Regions from separate parts of the Cellulosimicrobium sp. CpK407 genome, predicted to be linked through region 3. Evidence: predicted binding sites of a transcription regulator. Region 3 holds the regulator's gene; each other region holds the start of a gene.
The links. The regulator LexA, encoded in region 3, represses DNA repair genes until DNA is damaged. The targets are predictions, from matches to a motif close to TCGAACANNTGTTCGA.
Positions count from the first base shown of each region.

Region 1: a site for LexA is predicted at 2,749-2,764, ahead of ruvA (Holliday junction branch migration protein RuvA). Genes of this name have one in related genera too.
Region 2: a site for LexA is predicted at 2,308-2,323, ahead of ABWU78_RS01925 (Rv2578c family radical SAM protein). Genes of this name have one in related genera too.

Region 1 is NZ_JBGNYC010000023.1:8,376-14,370, reverse strand. It holds gene ABWU78_RS11605 (hypothetical protein) at 1-293, opposite strand, end outside; gene pdxT (pyridoxal 5'-phosphate synthase glutaminase subunit PdxT) at 495-1,145, shown strand; gene ABWU78_RS11595 (YebC/PmpR family DNA-binding transcriptional regulator) at 1,152-1,913, shown strand; gene ruvC (crossover junction endodeoxyribonuclease RuvC) at 2,124-2,693, shown strand; gene ruvA (Holliday junction branch migration protein RuvA) at 2,849-3,487, shown strand; gene ruvB (Holliday junction branch migration DNA helicase RuvB) at 3,514-4,566, shown strand; gene yajC (preprotein translocase subunit YajC) at 4,776-5,225, shown strand; gene secD (protein translocase subunit SecD) at 5,304-5,995, shown strand, end outside.
Region 2 is NZ_JBGNYC010000002.1:170,720-176,714, reverse strand. It holds gene ABWU78_RS01935 (ABC transporter ATP-binding protein) at 1-1,179, opposite strand, end outside; gene ABWU78_RS01930 (ECF transporter S component) at 1,193-1,918, opposite strand; TPP riboswitch at 2,029-2,148, opposite strand; gene ABWU78_RS01925 (Rv2578c family radical SAM protein) at 2,332-3,993, shown strand; gene ABWU78_RS01920 (DUF1330 domain-containing protein) at 4,055-4,369, opposite strand; gene ABWU78_RS01915 (PPOX class F420-dependent oxidoreductase) at 4,405-4,872, opposite strand; gene aspS (aspartate--tRNA ligase) at 5,078-5,995, shown strand, end outside.
Region 3 is NZ_JBGNYC010000004.1:72,115-78,109, reverse strand. It holds gene ABWU78_RS03160 (ATP-dependent DNA helicase) at 1-2,044, shown strand, start outside; gene ABWU78_RS03155 (L-lactate dehydrogenase) at 2,091-3,101, shown strand; gene lexA (transcriptional repressor LexA) at 3,260-3,994, opposite strand; gene ABWU78_RS03145 (LysM peptidoglycan-binding domain-containing protein) at 4,328-4,690, shown strand; gene nrdR (transcriptional regulator NrdR) at 5,119-5,658, shown strand; gene ABWU78_RS03135 (aldo/keto reductase) at 5,728-5,995, opposite strand, start outside.

The DNA.
Region 1 (5,995 bases), on a different contig from region 3:
GAGCTCCCGGAGACGGAGGGGTGCCGCACGTCGAGGTCGCCGTCGGGGCAGGTCACGGTGACGTCGTCGGCGTCGAACCCCTCGGCGCCGATCGGCACGACCGCCCACACGCTGAACGGTCGACCGCCCGAGAGCGCGACGTCCGCCTCGCCCGGGACGTCGCCGGAGGCGAGCGCGGCCGAGCCGGGGGCGCCCGTGCTGTCGACGACGCCCGTCGGCAGCGCCCGCAGGAAGGTCGTGGCGCCCAGGACGCCGGCGACGAGCGCGACCGCCAGCAGGACCGCGCCGACCACGATCAGGACCGTCGCGCCGCGCGTGCTCCGCGGCGGACGGGGCGGGAGACCGGGGTACGGGACCGAAGGACCGGGATACCCGGACGGCGGCTGGGCAGGATACGGCGGTGTCGGTCCGGGGCCGGGCGGAGTGGTCACGACGGCGAGGCTAGCAACCGGTGTGGCGGGGTGCGGGCGGCGACGGACGTATCATTCCCGTTCGTGACGACCACGATCGGAGTCCTGGCGCTGCAGGGCGATGTGCGCGAGCACCGCGCCGCGCTCGAGGCCGCCGGCGCGCGCACGGTCGGCGTGCGGCGCCCCGAGGAGCTCGCCGCGGTCGACGGGCTCGTGCTCCCCGGGGGCGAGTCGACCACCATCGAGAAGCTCCTGCGGATCTTCGAGCTCGACGAGCCGCTGCGCGCACGCATCGCCGAGGGCCTGCCGGTCTACGGCTCGTGCGCCGGCATGATCCTGCTCGCGGACCGCATCCTCGGCGGCACGGCCGACCAGCGGACCATCGGCGGGCTCGACGTGACGGTCCGGCGCAACGCCTTTGGCCGGCAGGTCGACTCGTTCGAGACCGACCTCGCGTTCGCCGGCATCGCCCCCCAGGACGGCGGTCGCGCCGGGGCCGAGGGGGCGGGCACCGTGCACGCGGTGTTCATCCGCGCGCCGTGGGTCGAGGAGGTCGGCCCGGGCGTCGACGTGCTCGCGCGCATCCCCGATCACGAGGCGCCCGGCATCCCCGCGGCCGCCGCCGGTAGGATCGTCGCAGTCCAGCAGGGATCGCTGCTCGCCACCTCGTTCCACCCGGAGATCTCCGGGGACGCGCGCGTGCACGAGCTGTTCGTCAGAATTTCGAAGGGGTAGGAACGCATGTCAGGGCACTCCAAGTGGGCCACGACCAAGCACAAGAAGGCGGCCATCGACGCCAAGCGCGGCAAGCTCTTCGCGAAGCTCATCAAGAACATCGAGGTCGCGGCGCGCACCGGCGGCGGTGACCCCGCGGGCAACCCGACGCTGTTCGACGCCATCCAGAAGGCGAAGAAGTCGTCGGTCCCCAACGACAACATCGACCGCGCCGTCAAGCGCGGGTCCGGCACGGGCGCCGACGCCGTCGACTACCAGACGATCATGTACGAGGGCTACGGCCCCAACGGCATCGCCGTCCTGGTCGAGTGCCTCACCGACAACAAGAACCGGGCGGCCTCCGAGGTCCGCCTCGCGTTCAGCCGCAACGGCGGCAACCTCGCCGACCCGGGCTCCGTGTCCTACCTCTTCTCGCGCAAGGGCCTCGTCGTCGTGCCGAAGGCGGACGGCGTGACCGAGGACGACGTCATGCTCGCCGCGCTCGAGGCGGGCGCCGAGGAGGTCACCGACTCCGGCGAGGTCATCGAGGTCCTGTGCGAGGCGAGCGACCTCGTCGCCGTGCGCACGGCGATCCAGGAGGCGGGGCTCGAGTACGACTCCGCCGACTCGATCTGGCACCCGTCCATGGAGGTCGAGGTCGACGCCGACGGCGCGCGCAAGATCCTGCGCCTCATCGACGCGCTCGAGGACAGCGACGACGTGCAGAACGTCTACGCGAACTTCGACGCGTCGGACGAGGTCATGGCGGAGCTCGAGAACGACGACTGACCGCTGGGTTCGCCCGAGGTGAGGTCTGGTCGCCCTGGGTGCGGGGTGGGTGGGACGCGCGCGGTCTACCATCCGCCGCTCGTCCCTCGCGGCTCCCGCCAGGCCCGCCACGACCGCGCGCGTCCCACCCACCCCGCCGGTGTCGGCTCACCTCGGTGCGTGCCCGCGAGGCGCCGAGGTTCCGTCGTCGGCTCGTGGGAGGCTAGCGGGGTGCGCGTTCTCGGTGTGGATCCTGGGCTGACCCGGTGCGGCGTCGGGGTGGTGGACTCCGCGCGGGGGCGGCGGGCCGAGCTCGTGGCCGTCGGCGTGATCCGGACGGACCCGGACCTCAGCGTGGACCTGCGGCTGCTGCGGATCGCGGAGCGGCTCGACGCGTGGTTCGACGAGCACGTTCCGGACGTCGTCGCGGTCGAGCGCGTGTTCGCCCAGCACAACGTCGGGACCGTGATGGGCACGGCCCAGGCCGCGGGTCTCGCGATGGTCGGCGCGGCAAAGCGGGGCGTCCCCGTCGCGCTGCACACGCCGTCCGAGGTCAAGGCTGCGGTCACGGGGAGCGGGCGCGCGGGCAAGGAGCAGGTCCAGCGCATGGTCGCGAGCATCCTGGGGCTCGCGGAGCCGCCGAGGCCCGCGGACGCCGCCGACGCGCTCGCGCTCGCGATCTGCCACCTGTGGCGACCCTCGGGCGCGCTCCAGGGCGGCGAGCGGCACGAGCTGACGCCGGCGCAGCGTGCCTGGGCCGCGGCCGAGCACGCGGCGAAGGCCCGGCGGGCACCGCGCTGACGGCGCCCGTGTCGGTCGGCCGGGGCGTGGGCGCACCTTGCTAGAGTGACCGCGGTCGTACGGGTGTTCGACACACCTTCTCGGCGCCGTCCGCGGTCGTCGCGCCGGCGGACCATCGGACCAGGTCGGCGGAGCCGACCGGGAGAGGAGCCTGGGTGATCGCGTCGCTGAGCGGAGTCGTGGCGAGCGTCCAGCTCGACCGCGCCGTGCTCGAGGTCGGGGGAGTGGGCTACCTCGTGCACGCCACGCCGGCGACCCTCGCGGGCCTGCGCGTGGGCGAGGACGCTCGGCTCGCGACGAGCCTCGTGGTCCGCGAGGACTCCTTCACCCTCTACGGGTTCGCCGACGACGACGAGCGGACCGTCTTCGAGACCGTCCAGACCGTCAGCGGCGTCGGGCCGCGGCTCGCGCTCGCGATGCTCGCGGTGCACACGCCCGACGCCCTGCGACGCGCCGTGGGAGGTGGCGACATCGCCGCCCTGGTGCGTGTCCCCGGCATCGGCACCAAGGGCGCGCAGCGGATCGCGCTCGAGCTGGGCGACAAGCTCGGGCCGCCCACCGGGGCCGACGCCCCCGGGGCGGGCGCGCCGGCCACCGGGACCGGCCCGCGCCCGGTCGACGACCGTCGGGACCAGGTGGTCGAGGCGCTCGTCGGGCTCGGCTGGAACCTCAAGGCCGCGGACGACGCCGTCTCCACCGTCCTCGCCGAGGCCGGTGTCGACGTCGTCGAGGCGCCCGACGTGGCCGGCGCGCTGCGTGCCGCGCTGCGCGTCCTCGGCGGACCGAGGGGCTGACCGTGGCGAACTTCGACCAGGTGGGCGTGGACGGCTTCGGCGGGGACGGCACGTTCTCGTCCGAGCGGATCGTCGCGGCGGGAGCGGACGACCTCGAGCGCGCCGCCGAGGCGGCGCTGCGCCCCCGCAGGCTCGAGGAGTTCGTCGGGCAGGCCGTCGTGCGCGACCAGCTCTCGCTCGTGCTCCAGGCCGCGCTCGCCCGCGGGAGCTCGCCGGACCACGTGCTGCTGTCCGGGCCACCCGGGCTCGGGAAGACGACGCTCGCCATGATCATCGCGGCGGAGCTCGGGACGTCGCTGCGCGTCACGTCCGGGCCGGCGATCCAGCACGCCGGGGACCTCGCGGCCGTCCTGTCCTCGCTCGAGGAGGGCGAGGTGCTCTTCATCGACGAGATCCACCGCCTCGCGCGGCCCGCGGAGGAGCTCCTCTACATGGCGATGGAGGACTTCCGGGTCGACGTCGTCGTGGGCAAGGGCGCGGGCGCGAGCGCGATCCCGCTCTCGCTGCCGCCCTTCACCGCCGTCGGTGCCACGACGCGCGCGGGCCTGCTGCCGGCGCCGCTGCGCGACCGGTTCGGGTTCACCGGGCACCTCGACTTCTACTCGAGCGAGGAGCTCGAGCGCGTGCTCTCCCGGTCCGCCGGGCTGCTCGGCGTCGTGCTCGACCCGGACGCCGCGCGCGAGATCGCCGGTCGCTCGCGGGGCACGCCCCGCATCGCCAACCGCCTGCTGCGGCGCGTGCGCGACTGGGCGCAGGTCCGCGGCGACGGGAGCATGGACCTCGCGGCCGCGCGCGCAGCGCTCGAGGTCTACGAGGTGGACCCCATCGGCCTGGACCGCCTCGACCGGGCGGTCCTGACGGCCCTGTGCACGCGCTTCAACGGCGGCCCGGTCGGGCTGACGACGCTCGCCGTGACGGTCGGCGAGGAGGCGGAGACGGTCGAGACGGTCGCCGAGCCGTACCTGGTGCGCGAAGGTCTGATCGGACGGACTCCCCGGGGCCGGGTCGCGACGCCCGCCGCCTGGGCGCACCTGGGGCTCACGCCGCCGCGCGAGGGCGGCACCCTGTTCGACGCCTGACGGCGGTCCCGTCGGGAGCCCGGAGGCGAGCCCGTCCGCGCGTCCGGCGCGCGTCCCGTGACGACGGTCACAGGTGCGCCGAACGTGGTCCTAGAATGGGTGGGGCCCGAGCGGGCGGAACTCCCCGGCGGGACGGCTCGTTGGTGAACCGTGCGCGCACGCCTAGACTGCGCGCAGATCCCGCACAGAACAGGACACGAGACTCCGTCATGGATATCAGCTTCATCCTCATCCTCGCCCTCGCGGCGGGCGCGATGTTCCTCATGACCAGCCGCACCCGCAAGCAGCAGCGCGAGGCCCAGAACTTCCGGGCGAACCTCGCCCCCGGGCAGGAGGTGATGACGGGTTCCGGCATGTTCGGCACGATCGTCGACGTCGACGAGGACGCCGACGTCATCACGATCGAGTCGACGCCGGGCAACCAGTCCCGGTGGCTCCGGGCCGCCATCGCGAAGCTCGTCGACCCGCCGGTCGAGCCCGAGGAGGAGGAGTCGGCGTCCGACGAGGCGACCGACGGCGACGCGCTCTACGGCAGCGCGCCGTCCGGGTCCAAGGAGGACGTCGACGACCTCGTCGTCCCCGACGACCTGTCCGGCCTGACCGGCGGGCCCACGGACAAGGACCGTGACCGTCGCGACGAAGGCACCGAGAGCAAGTGACCGTGCGCCGGTCGCCCCGAGCGACCGGCGCCTGACCTGGTCGGCCTCCCGGCCGACCGCACGAGAAGAGACAGACAGTTGGCCAACTCCAGCACGCGCCGTTCCCGGCCCGTCCGGACGATCGTCCTGTTCCTGCTCCTGAGCGTCGTCCTATTCGGCGTGCTCTTCGCAGGGACCAAGACGGACGGCCGCTCGGCGGACAACCCGGGAGGCGCCTCCTTCGCCCCTGCGCTCGCGCTCGACCTCGAGGGCGGGACGCAGATCGTCCTGCAGCCCGTGACGGAGGACGCGTCCGCAGTCACCCCCGAGACGATCAACCAGGCGATCAACGTCATCCGCCAGCGCATCGACGCGCAGGGCGTCTCCGAGACGGAGATCACGAGCCAGGGGCGCGACAAGATCGTCGTCGGCATCCCGGGCCAGCCGACCCAGGAGACGATCGACCTCGTCAGCGCCTCGGCGCAGATGCGGTTCCGGCCGGTCCTCGCGGTCGGCATGCCGACCGCGACGCCCGCCGAGGACGCGACGGGCGACGAGGCAGCGACGGAGGAGAGCGCGGACCCCGCGACCGAGTCCGCGGACCCCGCGACCGACGAGGCGACGGACCCCGCGGCGGACGAGGCCACGGACCCGGCTGCTGACGAGGCCACCGATCCCGCGGCGGACGAGGCGACGGACGCCCCCGCCGACGACGCGACGACCGGGACCGACACGGAGGCGACCCGCCCGGAGAACCCCAGCGACCTGGCGCAGATCACGCCGGAGCTGCA
Region 2 (5,995 bases), on a different contig from region 3:
CGCGACGGGCTCGCCCGTCGCGGTCGCCACCTCGCCCGTGGTGCGCTCGAGCCCGGCCAGGCCGCGCAGGAGCGTCGACTTGCCGCCCCCGTTGGGACCGACGACGGCGAGCACCTCGCCCGCGCGGACGTCGAGGTCCACGTCGCGCACGACGGCCGGGCCGCCGTGCCGGGACCGCCCCGCGCGGAGTCCACCCCGGTGGACGGCGAGGCCACGGGCCCGGAGCGCCACGGGGCGCGCCGCGCCGGCCGGGGTCGCGGCCGGGTCCGTGGTCGTGGGGCGCGCGGGCGAGGACCGCGCGAGGTCGACCAGCCAGTCGTCGGTCTCGGGAGAGCCGAGCGGCCCCGGGGCGCCCGCCTGCTCGAGGCGGACGGCGAGGGGTAGCCAGCACCCCAGCCCGGAGAGGTCGTGCGCGTGCTCGCGCAGGACGCGGTCGGTGGGGCCGTGCGCGACGACCCTGCCGTCGCGCCCGAGGACCAGGGTCGCGTCCGGCAGCGTGCCCAGGTCGTCCAGGCGGTGCTCGACGAGCACGACCGAGCGGTGCCGCCGCGCGGCGTCGTCGCCGCCGTCGGGTCCGGGGCGGCGCGCGAGGCCGGCGACGAGGGCCCCGACGTCGTGGGCGGCGGCGGGGTCCAGCAGCGCGGTGGGCTCGTCGAGGACGAGGAGCTCCGGCTCGGCGACGAGCGCCGCGGCGACCGCGACGCGCTGCGCCTCGCCGCCCGACAGCGCGTGGGTCGCGCGGTCGTGCAGGTGCGCGGCGCCGACGGCGGCGAGCGCCGCGGTCGCGCGGGCGTCCGTGGTGCGGGGGTCGGCGCCACGGTTCTCGAGCGCGAACCGCAGCTCCTCGTCCACGCGCGCCAGGCAGAGCTGGTCGCCGGGCCGCTGCTGGACGAGGCCCACGCGGGCGGCGAGCACGGGCGGCGGCACCTCGCGCGGGTCGGCGCCGGTCACGCGGAGGCCGCCCAGGACGACGCCCGGGAGGGTGTGCGGGACGACGCCGACCAGCGCGCGCAGGAGGGTCGACTTCCCGCACCCGGACGGGCCGAGGACCAGCAGGCTCGTCCCGGCCGGGACGGTGACGTCGACGCCGTCGAGCACCCGGGTGCCGTGGTGCCCGAGGTGCACGGTCACGTCGGCGGCGGTGACAGCGTCGCGCGCGTGCGCGGTCACGTCAGCCACGTGCGCGGTCGCCTCACCCACGGCGGGCCGCGCCGATCGCGAACGCGTCGAGGGCGCCCGTGCGGGCGAGGGCGTCGCCGAGGAGGCGGGCCGCGAGGCCGCACAGCACAACGCACGACACGACCTGGATCCCGAGCCGGAGCATCGCGTAGTCCTGACCGATCCAGCCGAAGCGCACGGCGTTGAAGGCGAACGTGACGAGGGCCGCGCTCACGCCCGACGCGACGAAGACCCACCATCCGAACCGGCGGTAGCGCGTGAGCGCGAACGGCAGCTCGGCGCCGACGCCCTGGACCAGGCCCACGACGAGCAGCAGCGGCCCCGCGGGGGACGCGAGGAAGACGACCTCGACGAGCGCGGCGAGGGTCTCGGCAAGGATGCCGACCCCCGGCTTGCGCACGATGTACGTGGCGAGCGGGCCGACGACGATCCACGCGCCCGCGAGGACGTTCGCGGCGAGGTCCGCGAGGGGGCCCATCGCGAGCTGGAGCGGGGCCCAGAGCTGGACGAACGCCCAGTACACGAACCCGAAGACGACGCCGAGGACGGCGACGAGCACCGTCTCGTGGAGCGTCAGCCCGCGGCGCCGTGCGGGGCGCCCGGTCGGGCGGACCGCGAGACCGGGCACCCCGCCGGCCGACCGGTCGGCCGGCACGCCGGCCGATCCGGTGGGCGGCTGGTCGGTGGGTGCGGCGGCGGTCGGGGTCGCCTGCTGCGGGGTGGTGCGGGGCTCGGCCATGCGGGTTCCCTCCGTCGGGCCCCCGGGGCGAGGGGTGCACGACGGCGCGCCACCGCCGGGCCCGGCGCGCCCGGCCGCGTGCGGGGCGCACGGGCACGAGCGCGCAGGGGACGGTGACGTCGGCCCTGCTCCCTTCGCTGGTACGAACCAGATCAGGTTCCACGGGTCTGCAGGTGGGACGGGTGTCCGGCCTGCACTCTCAGCGCTCGTGCGCTCCCCGGGGGCGTTCGGCCCGACCCTAGGCCCTCGGGGCCACGCGGACAATCCCGGCGTCTCAGCCCGCGGGACGGGCCCTGGGCCGCCCGTGCACCGGCCCTGCGCAGGGTGCGGGTCGCCGCTGACGCGGAGCAGGCGTCCCCCGGGGAGGACCGCGGGGCTTGACCTGGAGATCGAACACCTGTTCGAATGTGCGGGTGAGGTGGGACGGACAAGCGCTCGGCGCGGACGACGGCGCTCTCCCGGGGCTGGAGCGGGCGGGCCTCGTGCGCAGCGTGCGCACGCCCGACTTCGCGGGCATCACGTTCCACGAGGTGACGGCCAAGAGCGCGCTGTCGAAGGTCCCGGCGATGTCGCGCATGCCGTTCCGCTGGACGGTCAACCCGTACCGCGGGTGCAGCCACGCCTGCTCCTACTGCCTCGCGCCGTCCACCCCGGTGCTGCTCGCCGACGGCACGCAGCGACCGATCGGCGAGCTGCGGGTCGGCGACGAGATCGTGGGGACCGCGCCGCACGGCGCCTACCGGCGCTACGTGCGCACGCGCGTGCTCGACCGCTGGACCACCCGCAAGCGCGCGTACCGCGTGACCCTCGCGGACGGCACGCGCCTCGTCGCGAGCGGTGACCACCGGTTCCTCACCGAACGGGGCTGGCGCCATGTCGTCGGCGGGGCCGGGCGCCGCGCCCACCTGGCGCTGGGCGACGTCCTCGTCGGCCCGGGGGCGGCTGCGCTCGCGGGCGGCCGGGTCGCGCTCGAGGGCCGGGACGTCACGGGCGACGAGGCGCTGCGCGTCGACTCGCTCGAGGCGCTCGACGGGCCGGGGGAGGAGACCGAGCTCGTCGACATCACCACCGGGACGCGGGACTTCGTCGCCGCCGGGGTCGTGAGCCACAACTGCTTCGCCCGGCCCACCCACCAGTACCTCGACCTCGACGCGGGCGACGACTTCGACCGCGAGGTCGTGGTCAAGGTGAACGTCGACGAGGTGCTGCGCGCCGAGCTCGCCCGCGCGTCGTGGGGTCGCGAGCCCGTCGCGCTCGGCACGAACACGGACCCCTACCAGCGGGCCGAGGGGCGCTACCGCCTCATGCCGGGCATCATCGACGCGCTCGCGGGCTCCGGCACGCCCCTATCGGTCCTCACCAAGGGCACGCTCCTGCGCCGCGACCTGCCGCTCCTCGCCGACGCCGCCTCGCGCGTCGAGGTCGGGATCGGCGTCTCGCTCGCGCTGCTGGACCCGACGCTCCAGGCGAGCGTCGAACCCGGCACGCCCTCGCCGCGCGCCCGCCTCGACCTGATCCGCGCGGTCCGCGAGGCGGGCCTGCCGTGCGGCGTCATGGTCGCGCCCGTGCTGCCGTGGCTCACCGACTCCACGCACGCGCTGACAGACCTGCTCGACGCCGTGAAGGACGCCGGGGCCACGGGGGTCACCGTGCTGCCGCTGCACCTCAAGCCCGGGACGCGCGAGTGGTACCTCGGTTGGCTCGCGCGCGAGCACCCGCAGCTCGTCCCCGGCTACGAGCGGGTCTACGCCCGTGGCGCGTACGCCTCGAAGGCGTACCGCTCGTGGCTGTGGGACCGCGTGCGCCCGATGCTCGAGGCGCGCGGCTTCGCGGTGTCCGGCCACCGCGGTCCCGCGGGCGTCGAGGGGCGGTACCGCCGGGGCGAGCTCGGCGGTCTCGGGGACGGTCACCGCGACCCGGGGCCGCCGGCGGACGGCGCCTACCCGAGGGGGAGCCTCGCCGGGTCGCCTCAGGAATCCGACCGGCGTGGCCACGGCGGCGCGCTCGCGGGCATGCCGGTGGACGGCGGGGGTCTGGACGTCGTCGGCGGGGGAGTGGAGCAGGTCCTGTTCTGACCTGGTGGCACCGTCCGGGCGACACCGCGACCGCGACGCCGGCGCGCGTCCGACGGCCGGGTCAGGAGGGCTGGTCGCGGTGCGGGACGGCACCGACACGGACGATGTCCGTCCGTGCCACAGCCCGGTCCCTGAGGTCGGCCAGCGCCACCCGGGCGGGGTCGGCCAGGTACGCGGCGAGCGCGTCGTCATCGGGCAGCTCGATGACCTGCACCTCGGTCGGCAGCGACGCCTCCTGACCGGGCAGCGCGCGCACGCGCGACAGCACGCGCCCGCCGTGCGCGGGCACGAGCGCGAGGACGACGTCCTCGTACTCGCTCAGCAGGTCGGCGCTGCCCTCGGTGGGCCACAGCATCACGCACAGGGTGATCGGCATGGTCGGCACGCTACGCCGCCGCGCCGGCGGGATCGTCAGCCGTCCGCGAGGCGCGCCGGGAACCCGCCCGTCGCGACCGGGCCCCAGCGCGTGATCGTCAGGCGCACGAGCGACTTGCCCTGCGTCACCATGGCCTCGCGGTACTCGTCCCAGTCCGGGTGCTCGCCGCTGACGGAGCGGTAGTAGTCGACGAGCGGCTCGACGGACTCGGGCAGGTCGATCACCTCGGCCTCGCCGTCGACCTGCACCCACGGGTCCGAGAAGCGCTCGCCCAGCGAGAGCAGCGACGCGCGCGGGTCGCGACGCACGTTGACCGCCTTGGCGCGCTCCGGGTACGTCGACACGACGACCCGGCCCGCGTCGTCGACCCCGTACGTGACGGGGCTGAGCTGTGGCCGCCCGTCGGCGCGCGTCGTGACGAGGACGCCGTCGTGCCGGGACCGCAGGAACTGCTCGAGCTCGTCGCGCTCGACGCGCCGGTTCGTCGCGATGGTGCGTGCCACGATCACCCCTCCTCGTGCGGGCGGCGGGCCGGTCGGCGCGCGCCGGTGCCGCCGGCCCGGACGCACGACACGGTCGGAGCGCCGGTGGAGCGGCGGCACCGCCACGGTATCCGGTCGAGCAGCGCGCCCGCCCGCACTAGACTCGTCCGGACGCGCGCCCGCCCCGGGAGCGCGACCCCCACCGCCCACCTGGAAGGAACCCTCCGTGCTGCGCACCCGAACGGCCGGCTCACTGCGGGCCGAGCACACCGGTCAGACCGTCACCCTCACGGGCTGGGTCGACCGTCGGCGCGATCACGGAGGCGTGGCCTTCATCGACCTGCGGGACGCGTCCGGCATCGCCCAGGTCGTCATCCGCGACGAGGCCGTCGCGCACCCGCTGCGCAACGAGTTCGTCCTCCAGGTCACGGGCGAGGTCTCGCGCCGACCCGACGGCAACGAGAACGCGGCCCTGCCCACGGGCGAGATCGAGGTCGTCGCGAGCGACGTCGTCGTGCTCAACACGTCCGAGGCGCTGCCGTTCCAGGTCTCCACGGCGCTCGCGGACACCGAGACGATCGGCGAGGAGGCGCGCCTCAAGCACCGCTACCTCGACCTGCGCCGCCCCGCGCCCGCGCACGCGCTGCGCCTGCGCGCCAAGGTCAACCAGGCCGCGCGCCGCGTGCTCGACGCGGAGGAGTTCGTCGAGATCGAGACGCCGACCCTCACGCGCTCGACGCCCGAGGGCGCGCGCGACTTCCTCGTGCCCGCGCGTCTCGCGCCCGGCTCCTGGTACGCGCTGCCGCAGTCGCCGCAGCTCTTCAAGCAGCTCCTCATGGTCGCGGGCATGGAGCGCTACTACCAGATCGCGCGCTGCTACCGCGACGAGGACTTCCGCGCCGACCGCCAGCCCGAGTTCACGCAGCTCGACGTCGAGATGAGCTTCGTCGAGCAGGACGACGTCATCGCGCTCGCCGAGAAGATCCTCGTCGCGCTGTGGGAGCTCATCGGGTACACGATCCCGACCCCGATCCCGCGCATGACCTTCCACGACGCCATGCGGCTGTACGGGTCGGACAAGCCGGACCTGCGGTTCGGCAACCCGCTTGTCGAGCTCACGGACTACTTCCAGGACACGCCGTTC
Region 3 (5,995 bases):
CGCGGGAGGCGACGTGCCCGACGTCGACGCGCTGCTCGACGTCGCCGTCACGCGGCTGGGCGGTGCGCGGCGCGACGGCCAGCACGCGATGGCGCGCGCGGTCACCGACGCGATCGAGGGGTCGGAGCACCTCGTGGTGCAGGCGGGGACGGGCACGGGCAAGTCGCTCGGGTACCTCGTGCCGGCCGTGCGGCACGCGGTGGCGACCGACGAGCGGGTGATCGTCTCGACGGCGACCCTCGCGCTGCAGCGCCAGGTCATCACGCGCGACCTCCCGCTGGTGGCCGACGCCGTGGCGGACCGCCTCCCGCGCCCCGTCACCATCGCGCTCCTCAAGGGCTGGCACAACTACCTGTGCGTCCACAAGATCGCGGGCGGGTACCCGGCCGACGAACCGACGCTGTTCGACCTGCCGGGCGAGTCCGCGGGCACCGCCGACCACCCCGCCGCGCGCGGCGGGACCAGCGCCGCGGCGCTCGGCGAGCAGGTCGTGCGCCTGCGCGCGTGGGCCGAGGAGACGTCGACCGGGGACCGGGACGACCTCGTGCCCGGCGTGAGCGACAAGGCGTGGCGGCAGGTCTCGGTCACCGCCCTCGAGTGCCTGGGCCAGCGGTGCCCTCTGCTCGCGGAGTGCTTCCCCGAGAAGGCGCGCGCGACGGCCCGCGAGGCCGACGTCGTCGTGACCAACCACGCGATGCTCGGCATCGCCGCGATGGGGTCGCCCGGGGTGCTGCCCGAGCACGACGTGCTCGTCGTCGACGAGGCGCACGAGCTCGCCGACCGCGTGACGGCGGCCGCGACGGTCGACCTGTCGGTACCGGCGATCGAGAGCGCGGCACGCCTCGCGCGGCGGCACGGCGGCGTGACCACGGACGCGCTCGACGCGGCGTCGGCGGCGTTCGGGACGGTCGTCGGGTCGCTGCCCGCCGAGCGGTTCCCCGACGGCCTGCCCGACGGCGCGCGCTCGGCGGTCGCCGCGGTGCGCGACGCCGCGCGGGAGGTCCTCTCGACGCTCAAGCCCGAGACCGGGGTGACCAAGCCGGCCCAGCCCGACTCCGGGCTGAAGATGGCGCAGTCGACGATGCTGCAGCTCTTCGAGGTCGCCGAGCGCATGGCCGCGGACCCGACCGGGCACGACGTGCTCTGGTGCTCGCGCCCCGGCGAGGGCGGCTGGTCGGCCGACCGGTTCGGGGAGGGCGCGAGCCGCCTGCACGCCGCCCCGCTGGGCGTCGCGGGCCTCATCCGTACGCACCTGCTCGCCGAGCGGACCGGGGTGTTCACGTCCGCGACGCTCGCGCTCGGCGGCAGCTTCGACGCCGTCGCGCGCACCTTCGGGCTCGGGGGCGGTGGCGAGGGCGGCGACGCCGACGGACCACGGTGGCGCGGCCTCGACGTCGGCAGCCCGTTCGACTACGCGCGGCAGGGCATCCTCTACGTCGCCAAGGCCCTCCCGACGCCGGGCCGCGAGGCCTCCACGGAGCACCAGCTCGACGAGATCGCCGCGCTCGTCGAGGCGGCGGGCGGGCGCACGCTCGGCCTGTTCTCGTCGCGCCGCGCCGCGGTCGCCGCGGCGGAGGCGATGCGCGAGCGGCTCGACGTGCCGATCCTGTGCCAGGGCGACGACCAGCTCCCGACGCTCGTGCGCGAGTTCACCGACGACCCGGCCACCTGCCTGTTCGGCACGCTGTCGCTCTGGCAGGGCGTCGACGTGCCCGGGCCGTCGTGCCAGCTCGTGCTCATCGACCGGATCCCGTTCCCCCGTCCGGACGACCCGGTGAAGTCGGCCCGGGCGCGGGCGGTCGAGGCGGCGGGCGGCAACGGCTTCATGCAGGTCTCCGCGACGCACGCCGCCCTCCTGCTCGCGCAGGGCGCCGGCCGGCTCGTCCGGTCCACCACGGATCGAGGCGTGGTCGCGGTCCTCGACCCGCGTCTCGTGACCGCGCGCTACGGCACGTTCCTCACGCGGTCCATGCCGGGGTTCTGGCAGACGACCGACCGCGACGTCGCCACCGGTGCGCTCCGGCGCCTCGCCGCCCTAGGCTGAGTCCTTTCCGCGGTCTTCACGATTCCAGCGACTTCACGGAGGCGACATGACGACGAGCACGTCCCCGCAGGGCACGGGTGACGCGAGCACGGGTGGGCCGGGAGGGGGAGCGCGGACGACCAAGCTGGCGATCGTCGGCGCGGGTGCGGTCGGGTCGACCCTGGCGTATGCGGCCCTCATGCGCGGGGCCGCGCGCACCGTGGCGCTCCTGGACGTGAACCGGGCGAAGGTCGACGCGGAGGTGGCGGACCTCCAGCACGGCATCCAGTTCATGCCGATGGCCCGGGTCGAGGGGTCGGACGACGTCGCGGTGTGCGCGGGGGCCGACGTGGTCGTCGTGACGGCCGGGGCGAAGCAGAAGCCGGGCCAGACGCGGCTCGACCTCGCCGAGGGCACGATCGGCCTCATGCGGACGATCCTGCCGGGTCTCGTGGAGGTCGCCCCGGACGCGGTCTACGTCATGGTGACCAACCCCGTCGACATCGTCACCTACGCGGCGCTCAAGTTCTCCGGGCTGCCGCCTTCGCAGCTCTTCGGCAGCGGGACCGTCCTCGACTCCTCGCGGCTGCGCTTCCTCGTGGCCCAGCACTGCGGCGTCGCGGTGCAGAACGTCCACGCGTACATCGCCGGCGAGCACGGCGACAGCGAGATCCCGCTGTGGAGCTCGGCGACCATCGGCGGCGTCCCGCTCCTCGAGTGGCCCGGCCTGGGCGGTCGCGGTCCGCTCACGGCAGGCGTGCGCGACGACATCGCGCGCGAGGTCGTGCAGTCGGCCTACCGGATCATCGAGGGCAAGGGGGCGACGAACTACGCCGTGGGGCTCGCGGGCACGCGCATCATCGAGGCCGTGCTCGACGACGAGCACCGCATCCTGCCCGTCTCGACGCTGCTCGACGGCGCGTACGGGCTCGACGACGTGTGCCTCTCGCTGCCGACGCTCGTCGACCGGCGTGGCGCCACCGAGCGGGTCGAGGTCCCGCTGTCCGACGCGGAGCTCGCCGGGCTGCGCTCGTCCGCCGAGTCGCTGCACGCCGTCGCCCGGCGCTTCGGTCTCTGACCGACCGGTTCGCCGGCGGGTCCGGAACGGCGTGTGAGAGCCGGGTGGTCGACGACCACCCGGCTCTCGGCGCTTCCGACCTCGACGTGCCGGCGCCCGCCTCGTCCGCCCCGCGAGGGACCGCTCGGGAGGGTGCGGCGACGGACGGTCCGTGCGGCTCAGAGGCTGCGCAGCACGGAGACGACGCGGCCGAGGACCTGGGCGTCGTCGCCAGGGATCGGGTCGTACGCGGCGTTGTGCGGCATGAGCCAGACGCGACCGTCCGCGCGGCGCAGGGACTTCACCGTGGCCTCGCCGTCGATCATCGCCGCGACGATCTCGCCGTTCTCCGCGACGGGCTGGCGGCGGACGACGACCCAGTCGCCGTCGCAGATCGCGGCGTCGACCATCGAGTCGCCCTGCACCCGCAGGAGGAAGAGCTCGCCCTCGCCGACGAGCTGGCGAGGCAGCGGGAAGACGTCCTCGACGACCTGCTCCGCGAGGATCGGGCCGCCGGCGGCGATGCGGCCGACGACCGGGACGTAGGACGGAGCCGGGTGCGCCTCGTCGTACGCGGGCTCGGGCGCGGAGCCCGCTGCCGTGAGCGGGGTGGCGCGGCGCGCGTCGTCCGGCTGGACGACCTCGATCGCGCGGGGGCGGTTCGGGTCGCGACGCAGGAAGCCCTTGCGCTCGAGAGTCGTGAGCTGGTGCTTCACCGACGACGGGCTCGTCAGGCCCACGGCCTCGCCGATCTCCCGCATGCTCGGCGGGTAGCCGCGCTGCTCGACGCACGCGCGGATGGTCTCGAGCACGAGGCGCTGGCGCGGCGTGAGCCCGTCACCCCCCGCCGACCCGTCCGGGAGCTCCCGCACCTCGGCGAGCCCCCGTGCCCTGTCCGTGCCTCGTCCCGCCATGGTCGCTCCGCCTTCGTCCGTCGCGGCCGCCGACGCCTCCCGGGCGTGCGGCCTCCCCTCCCCGGGGCGTGCGCTCCGGGACCTCGGTCGCCCCTCCGGGTCCGAGCGGACATGTCCGGCGAACCGACCTGACCCCAGGCTAGGGGAGGTTGCGACACGAATCAAACACCTGTTCGAGCATGTCTCGACTCTGTCGGTCGTTCGTGATAGACCTTCGTACAGGTGTTCTACGTACACGTGTTCGACCGACCCGGTCGGCGCGGAGGCGAAGGGCTCGCGGCGTCCGATCGACCGGGGAAGGCGATCGGGCCCGCGGGCCGGGACGGAGCAGGCATGGATGCGATGGCGATCTCGACGGTCGGGCCCCTCGGCCCTGCGGGCGGGGTGACGGGGCGTGCGGAGGAGCGGCCGCTGCGGCTCACGCGCCGGGGCCGCGTGGTCCTCGTGCTCCTGGCCGCCGCGGTCCTGCTGCTGGCCGCGCGGGTGGGCGTCGCCGTCGCGAGCGGCCCGGGCGAGCCCGTGGAGGTCCGGGTGCACGTCGTGAGCTCGGGGGAGACGCTGTGGGAGCTCGCGCAGGGGGTGGCGGCGCCGGGAGAGGACCTGCGCGACGTCGTGGGCGGGCTCGCCGAGCTCAACGGGCTCTCGTCCTCGGGCCTCCAGGCCGGCCAGAAGATCCTCCTCCCGGCGTCCGCCTGAGGCCGGCTGGGCGCCCTCGGTGCGGACGCGAGAGCGCGCTGTGACGCAGGACACGGGCGAAACCGGGCCCCGTGCGGTGCGCAGGGGTTGCGGCATCATTTAGGTCGCCCTAAGTTAGTGTCACCTCACAACGCCGGCTGGGGGGCTGGGCGGACGAGGTGAGGAGCGCGCGGTCCACCGCGACTCCTGTGCACGTCGCCGCGCGTGAGGCGAGTCACGCGCGAGATGGGGACGGGGGCGTCCCGACGGGGGCGGTCGACCACGACCGCCCCCGTTCTGCCGTCCACGAGCACCGGTGCGGCCGTCTGCGCGCCGACGACGCGGCGGGCGCGAGCGGCCGGCGTCGGAGGCGTGTTGCACGGTCCCGCCGCGACGGCATACGTTCGTCGCGCCGACCTGTCGGCGCGAACCCCGCGGAGGAGCCCGCCATGCACTGCCCGTTCTGCCGCCACGCGGACTCCCGCGTCGTCGACTCGCGCACCTCGGACGACGGCGCGTCGATCCGTCGGCGCCGCCAGTGCCCCGAGTGCAACCGCCGCTTCACGACGATCGAGACCGCGAGCCTGTCCGTGGTCAAGCGCTCCGGCGTCACGGAGCCCTTCTCGCGCGAGAAGATCGTCAACGGCGTGCGCAAGGCCTGCCAGGGGCGACCCGTCAACGAGGACGACCTCGCGGTGCTCGCGCAGCGCGTCGAGGAGACCATCCGGGCGAGCGGCAGCGCCGAGCTCGACGCGTACGAGATCGGGCTCGCGATCCTCGGGCCGCTGCGCGAGCTCGACGAGGTCGCCTACCTGCGCTTCGCGAGCGTCTACCAGGCGTTCGACTCGCTCGAGGACTTCGAGAGCGCGATCACGTCGCTGCGCGTCGAGCGCGAGGAGCGCGAGACGGCCGCGGCCCGGGCCGAGGAGGGCTCGAGCGGCACCGCTCCGGGGGCGGACGTTCGCGGGGAGGTCGCACCGCACGCCTGAGGCCGCACGCGCGAGGGCACGTCGCGGCCCCGGCAGGGGTCCCGCGTCGTCGGCGCGCGTCCGGCGGGCCTACAGGTCGCTGGACCGCGACGCCCAGATGTTGATGCCGGTGTCCGCGGGCAGCGCGTCGACGGCAGCGAGCTCCTCGGCGGAGAGCGCCGGCGCGTCGAGCGCGGCGAGGTTCTCGTCGAGCTGCCGCGTCGAGCTCGCGCCGAGCAGCACGGACGTGACGCGCTCGTCCCGCATCGCCCAGAGGATCGCCGTCGTGGCGAGGCTGCGCCCGTGGGCGCGGGCGAGGTCGTCGAGCCGGCGGACGTGGTCGAGGTTCGCCTCCGAG